3 regions of the Arthrobacter sp. Cza30 genome follow, and region 2 is predicted to be linked to each of the others. Evidence: riboswitches for the same ligand, from Rfam matches in the RefSeq annotation. Region 2 holds a riboswitch; each other region holds the start of a gene.
What was found. Region 2 has a riboswitch for S-adenosylmethionine ahead of AC5RVZ_RS31180 (O-acetylhomoserine aminocarboxypropyltransferase/cysteine synthase family protein). Riboswitches for the same ligand answer to the same signal wherever they lie in the genome.
Positions count from the first base shown of each region.

Region 1: it holds a riboswitch for S-adenosylmethionine, as region 2 does, so the genes downstream of both, AC5RVZ_RS23510 (bifunctional o-acetylhomoserine/o-acetylserine sulfhydrylase) here and AC5RVZ_RS31180 (O-acetylhomoserine aminocarboxypropyltransferase/cysteine synthase family protein) in region 2, are expected to answer to the same signal.
Region 3: it holds a riboswitch for S-adenosylmethionine, as region 2 does, so the genes downstream of both, AC5RVZ_RS06960 (flavin reductase family protein) here and AC5RVZ_RS31180 (O-acetylhomoserine aminocarboxypropyltransferase/cysteine synthase family protein) in region 2, are expected to answer to the same signal.

Region 1 is NZ_JBNHGA010000007.1:143,208-145,461, forward strand. Features, by position in the region: gene AC5RVZ_RS23510 (bifunctional o-acetylhomoserine/o-acetylserine sulfhydrylase) at 1-1,218, opposite strand, end outside; SAM riboswitch class IV at 1,286-1,400, opposite strand; gene AC5RVZ_RS23515 (VOC family protein) at 1,627-2,254, shown strand, end outside.
Region 2 is NZ_JBNHGA010000014.1:56,928-59,181, forward strand. Features, by position in the region: gene AC5RVZ_RS31180 (O-acetylhomoserine aminocarboxypropyltransferase/cysteine synthase family protein) at 1-1,193, opposite strand, end outside; SAM riboswitch class I at 1,288-1,380, opposite strand; gene malQ (4-alpha-glucanotransferase) at 1,599-2,254, shown strand, end outside.
Region 3 is NZ_JBNHGA010000002.1:359,922-362,175, reverse strand. Features, by position in the region: gene AC5RVZ_RS06965 (aldo/keto reductase) at 1-359, shown strand, start outside; gene AC5RVZ_RS06960 (flavin reductase family protein) at 410-916, opposite strand; SAM riboswitch class IV at 969-1,083, opposite strand; gene AC5RVZ_RS06955 (prephenate dehydratase) at 1,231-2,100, opposite strand; gene AC5RVZ_RS06950 (hypothetical protein) at 2,187-2,254, opposite strand, start outside.

The sequences.
Region 1 (2,254 bases), on a different contig from region 2:
GGCCGCGACCCGCTCCGCGGCCGAGAGCTGGGCATGGGTGGTCGACGCCGGGTGGATCACCAGCGAGCGCACATCGCCCAGGTTGGCCACGTGCGAGTGCAGTTCAAGGCCGTCCACAAAGCGCTTGCCGGCCTCGATGCCGCCCTTGATTTCGAACGCGACGATGGCGCCGGTCCCCTTCGGGCCGTACTTGCGGCCGCGCTCGTACCAGGGGCTGGAGGGCAGGCCGAGGTATGCGACGGAGGCAACGTCGTCGTGCTCTTCCAGGAATTCGGCCACCTTCTGCGCGTTGGCCACATGCCGCTCCACGCGCAGGCTCAGCGTCTCCAGCCCCTGGGCAATCAGGAACGCATTGAACGGCGAGATGGCGGACCCCAGGTCGCGCAGCAACTGCACCCGGGCCTTGAGGATGTAGGCCAGGTTGGCGCCCAAAGCGCCGTTGACGCCGAGGTCGCGGGCGAAGACCAGCCCGTTGTAGGTGTCGTCCGGCGTGTTAAACCCGGGGAACTTCTCCGGGTCGGCGGCGAAATCGAACGTTCCGGCATCAACGATCACGCCGCCGATCGCCGTCCCGTGGCCGCCGAGGTACTTGGTGGCCGAGTGGAGCACGATGTCGGCCCCCCACTCGATCGGGCGGATCAGGTACGGGGTAGACAAGGTGTTGTCCACGATCAGCGGCACGCCGTTTTCGTGGGCTATGGCGCTGACCGACTCCAGGTCCAGCACGTCCTGGCGCGGGTTGGAAACGACCTCGCCGAAGAACGCCTTGGTATTCGGCTTGACGGCATCGCGCCACTGCTGCAGGTTGTCCGGATCCTCGACGAAGGTGACCTCGATGCCGAACTTGGGCAGCGTGGTGCGCAGCAGGTTGTAGGTGCCGCCGTACAGGCTGGGGCTGGCCACGATATGGTCGCCGGCCTCGGCCAGGTTGAGGATAGAGAACGTCGACGCGGCCTGGCCCGAAGCAAGCAGCAGGGCGCCGACGCCGCCCTCCAGGTTGGCGATCCGGGTCTCGACCGCTTCCTGGGTGGGATTGCCGATCCTGGTGTAGATGGGCGCCAGTTCGGACAGGGCGAACCGGTCGGCCGCGCTCTGCGCGCTGGGGAACACGAACGAGGTGGTCTGGTAGATCGGCAGTGCGCGGGCGCCCGTGGCGGCGTCCGGCTCCTGCCCTGCGTGGATCTGACGGGTTTCAAAGGACCAATCGGCATTGGACATGGTGCAACTCCTTCACTGGAAGGGGCCATCCGGGATCCGGCCGTGCCGGCATGTCTGTCCCGGGTGTGACCCGCGCTTGCGCACCGCCTTGTGGCGGCTGCCTGGTCTTCACCCGGGGCACCCCACCGCGGTTGGAGGGTTGCCGGCCAGCAAACCGGGGTTTTGCGCTGGCACTCATGACCTGCCTCCAGTCTCCGCAGACAGGCCGGCGGCCGCAACAATATGACACCTTATGACTGGGCACCCAGCTCCGGGCGGTCTGTCCGACCGTCCGCACGTCAAGCTGCCGGGGCGTGTCGGGCACGGCGGAATTGCTGCCGGGAACGGCGCGCCTTGCACGAGCCGCAAGCTGAGTGACTTAGGTCACCCTAAGTCGAGAGCGGGTTCACAAAGTGCCAAGATAATGCCATGCGCTTCGACCATGTTTCTTATGCTGCTGAACCCGACGGTCTGGCTGCCACCTCAGAGCGGATCGCCCAAGCCCTGGGCATCGACGCCGTCAAGGGCGGGGTTCACCCTCGCTTCGGCACCCGCAATATGATCTTCCCCCTCACCGGCCACCATTACCTGGAGGTGGTGGAGGTGCTCGACCACCCCGCTTCCGACAAAGCCCCCTTTGGCCAGGCAGTGCGGGCGCGGTCGGAAGCCGGCGGCGGCTGGATGGGCTGGTGCGTGGCGGTCGACGACCTGACCCCGTTCGAAGAACGGCTGGGCCGCCACGCGGTTCCCGGCAACCGCAAGTTCCCGGATGGGCAGGAACTGAGCTGGCAGCAGATCGGGATCAAGGGCCTCATCGCCGACCCGCAGGTGCCCTACATGTTGCGCTGGGATGACGGCACCGAATCGCTGCACCCGTCCAACGCCCGCCCCGCCACGGTCAAGCTGATCGGCCTGACCATCGCCGGCTCTTCCGACCGGGTGGCGGACTGGCTGGGCACCCCGGTCGACGGCCTGCTGGACGACGTCAAGGTCGCATGGTCGGCGCCGAACGGTACGCCGGGCATCCTGTCCGTCCGCTTCGAAACCGCCAACGGGA
Region 2 (2,254 bases):
ACGCCTGCAGCCACCAGCTGGTCGGCGGTGAGCTGCTGGTGGGTGGTCGATCCCGGGTGCAGCACCAGGGTGCGGGCGTCGCCGATGTTGGCCAGGTGGCTGGCCAGCTGTAGCGATTCGATGAACTTCTGGCCCGCGGTGCGGCCGCCCTTGACGCCGAAGCTGAACACGGAGCCCACGCCCTTGGGCAGGTACTTCCGGCCGCGCTCGTAATGCGGGTGCGCGGGCAGGCCGGCGTAGCTGACCCAGGAGACGCGCTCGTCGGCTTCCAGCCACTCGGCCACGGTGCGGGCGTTGGCCAGGTGCTCGTCCATCCGCTGCGCCAGCGTTTCCACGCCCTGCAGCAGCTGGAACGCGGACTGCGCGGACAGCGACGGGCCGATGTCGCGCAGCTGCTCGGACCGGAGCTTGGTGAGGAAGCCGTACTCGCCGAAGTTGCCCCACCAGGACACGTTGCCGTAGCTGGGCACCGGTTCGGTCATCTGCGGGAACTTGCCGTTGCCCCAGTTGAAACGCCCGGATTCGACGACGACGCCGCCCAGGGTGGTGCCGTGGCCGCCCAGGAACTTGGTGGCGGAATGGATCACGATGTCCGCGCCGTGCTCGATCGGGCGGATCAGGTAGGGCGTGCTCAAGGTGGCGTCGACGACCAGGGGGATCCCGGCGTCGTGCGCCACCGCGGCCAGGCCGGCGAGGTCCGCGATGTCGCCGGACGGGTTGGCCACGATCTCCGTGTAGACGGCCTTGGTGTTCTCGCCGATGGCCGCGGCGAAGTCGGCCGGGTCGTTGGAGTCGACGAACGTGGTCTCCACGCCGAACCGGCGCAGCGTCACGTCCAGCTGGGTGATGGTGCCGCCGTAGAGCTTGGACGAGGCCACGATGTGGTCGCCCGCCCCGGCCAGGGCCGCGAAGGTGATGAACTCGGAGGCCATGCCCGACGACGTGGCCACCGCGCCGATGCCGCCCTCGAGCGAGGCGATGCGCTCTTCGAACGCGGCGACCGTGGGGTTGCCGATGCGGGAGTAGATGTTGCCGTACTTCTGCAGCGCGAAGAGGTTCGCGGCGTCGTCGGTGTCCTTGAACACGAACGAGGTGCTTTGGTAGATCGGTACGGCCCGGGCACCGTGCTCGGCGTCGGGCGTGCCGCCGGCGTGCAGGGCACGGGTGCGGAAACCGAATGTGCGTTCAGCCATCAGGCGGTTGCTCCTTCAAAACTTGGGTTCCCGGGCAATGACGGTCCTGGCGGCACCGGGCAGGCACCGTCCGGATCAAAGATTGCTTGCGCTCTCTCCATCGCTTCTGGCGGTAGCACCTTTCCGGTTGGCCGGATGGTTGCTGCGGTGTCAAAGAGCCAGATCTCTCAACCGCTCGGGATGGTCCCGTCCATTCTCGCAACCAACCGCCGCGGCAGCAAAGAATGTTGAGCCGCGTTGCGTCCGGGCTGTGGGCGCCGGGGGCTTGCGGTGGGCGCCTTGCGGTTCCCGGCCTGCGAATGCCCGGCACGACGGCGGTGCTCGCCTCTCGCGGTCCACGATCTTCGCCGTCCCGGCGCAGGACGGACGTTCCCGGGTCCGGACAGTTCACCGTAGATTGGGTCTATGGCTGAACTTTCGGCGCTGCAGCGCCTCGCGGGGAAACATGGCGTTGGCATTACCTTTTACGGATGGGATGGGGGCGAGAAAACAGTCAGCGAGGCAACGCTGGTTTCCGTCCTCACCGCGCTGGGCGTCCCCTGCGCCACCGACGACGATGTCACGGCTTCCCTCCGGGCCGCTGAGCTGGCACCGGTGCAGCGCACGCTGCCGCCCGCCGTCGTCGTCCGGCAAGGCACTGCCACCGAAGTTCCCGTCAATGCGCGGCCCGGCGTCCGTCCGCGGGTCCGGATCCTGCTGGAGGACGGCTCCCGGCGCGACGTCGAGGTGCTGGCCGGCGGGCGGGAGGAGTCGGAAGATGCTCCGCCTGTCCGTTTCACGGCGGTGGTGCCGGCGGACATCCCGCTGGGCTGGCACACGCTGGAGGTAGCGGGAATGCCGGGGGCGATGGAGCCCGGAACCGGCGCGGCCGCGGAACCGTCCGACAGCCAGGCACGGTGCGCGCTCGTGGTCACCCCGCGGCGCCTGACCACCGCCGACCGCCTTCCCCGGACGTGGGGCTTGATGGCACAGCTGTACTCCGTGCGCTCGCGGTCCTCGTGGGGCATCGGCGACCTCCATGACCTCGCCAGCCTCGCCGAGACGGCTGCCGCCAAGGGCGC
Region 3 (2,254 bases), on a different contig from region 2:
GCGCCGCCCACGGGGTGGAGCTGCAGGCCTGGGGCGCGCTGGCCCAGGGCCGGTACAGCGGGCGCGCGGCAGCGGAGGCCGCGATACCGGATGCTTCCGCGCCCGCGGATGCCACAGCCCCGGCCGACCATGCAACGGCAGCCCTGGTCACGGAACTTGCCCGGGACAAGGGCTGCCCGCCCGAAGCCGTGGTGCTGGGCTGGCTGCTGCGGCATCCGGCAGGCATCCGGCCGGTCGTCGGCACCAGCAGCCCGGACCGGATCCGGGCCTGTGCCGAGGCGGAGGCGGTTGGAGCATCGATGACCCGCGAGGAGTGGTACTCCCTGTGGGTGGCGGCCCGCGGCAGGCCGCTGCCGTAGCTGCCCGCGGCTCGCCCAGCCCGCTGCCGGCTGGGCCGGGACCAAGCGTCCTAGACGAAGGCCGGCTGTTCCAACCGGCGGAATGCGGAATCGTGGAAGACGAGCGGCTCGTGCGTGCCGTCGTGCGTGGACAGGCCGTGCACCTGCAGCAGCACGACGTGGTGGTCCCCGGCCGGGACTTCCTGGTGCACCGAGCAGTCCAGCCAGAGCGCCGCGTCGTTGAGGAAAAGCGCGCCGTCGTCCGTGCCGTGCAGGCTCAGGCCGGCAAAGCGGTCCCCGTTCTTGGACGCGATCTGGCGGCAGACGCCGTCGTGCCCGGTGCCGAGGACCGAGACGCCGATCCGGTCGGCCCGGCGGACCAGCGGCCAGGTCCGTGAGGTGTTTTGCACGGCGAACATCACCAGCGGCGGCTCGAGGGAGACGCCCACGGTGAACGAGGAGGCGACGATGCCCTGCGGCTCGCCGTCGATGATCGCGCACAGCGCCGCGATGCCCGAGGGGAAGCGGCCGAAGGCTGAGCGCAACGTGTTGGGGGTCAGGTCATGGTGTAGCGACATGGCGTCCTTGGGGCTTGGGCGCATCCGCTGCGGCCGAGCTGCTGCGGGTGGATACGCGTACTTGCCTGCCGACATACCCGGCGGGCCGAATCATCACCTGGAGCACCCCGCTACGGTAGAGGGTTGCCGGCCAACCAGCCAGGGCTGTGAAGTTGGCGCTCTTGATTCGCCTCCACGCTAAGAGCGGGGAAGGGCCTGGGTCAAACGCCGGTAACAGTTCGTCAAATGCAGCGTTTTACCGGCGGCAGCCGCGCGACGGCTGCCCCGACGGTTGCGGCGCTACGGCTGCGGCCCACGGGCGGCCGCCGCCACGGCTACTGTGCGGCGGCGCCGGCGCGCACGGTCTGCCGCCGGAACGGATGCGCCGGGTAAACGCCCAGGAGGCGGATCTCGGTGGTGAAGAAGTCCAGTTCCTCGAAGGCGTGGACCATGGCAGGATCGTCCGGGTGGCCTTCGACGTCCACCATGAACATGGTGGCGGCAAACTCGCCGCCGACCATGTAGCTCTCCAGCCTGGTCATGTTGATGCCGTTGGTGGCGAAACCGCCCAGCGCCTTGTAGAGCGCCGACGGCACGTTCCGCACGCGGAACACGAAGCTGGTCACCGCCGGACCGGGAAGTTCCTCGCGGGACGGGACCGGCCGGCGGTCGGCCAGCACCACGAACCGTGTGGTGTTCGTCGGATCGTCTTCGACCTTTTCCGCGAAAACCTCCAGACCGTAGAGTTCGGCGGCCATCGGCGGTGCCAGGGAGACCTTGGTCGGGTCGTTCCATTCGGCCACCTCCCGGGCCGAACCCGCGGTGTCGCCGGCGATGACCGGAGTGAGCCCGAGCCTGCGGATCAGCTTGCGGCACTGGCCCAAGGCGTGGATGTGGCTGTGCACCTCCCGGGCCTGCTCCACGGTGGCCCCGCGTACGCCCAGCAGGCTGAACCGGATGGGCAGGAAGAATTCCTCCACAATCTGCAGGGTGGTCTTCGGCAGCAGCGCGTGGATGTCCGCCACCCGGCCGGCGATCGAGTTGTCGATGGGGATCATGGCCAGTTCGGCCTCGCCGCCGGTGACGGCAGCGAACGCATCCTCGAAGCTGGCACACGGCACCGCGTCCCAACCGGGGCGCACTTCCAGGCAAGCCATGTGGGAGTTCGAGCCGGGTTCACCTTGGTACGCAATTGCAGGAGCCATGGGCGAAATTATCCCACCGGGGCGGGCCCGCGCTTCATTCCGGGCAACCGGCCGGCGTCACATAACCTGACCGGCCCGCCAACCGCTTAGTACAGATGCGATTCCTGGGTGATGCCGTAGGGCACGTCGTCGCTCAGCTCCACCGTAAACTGCC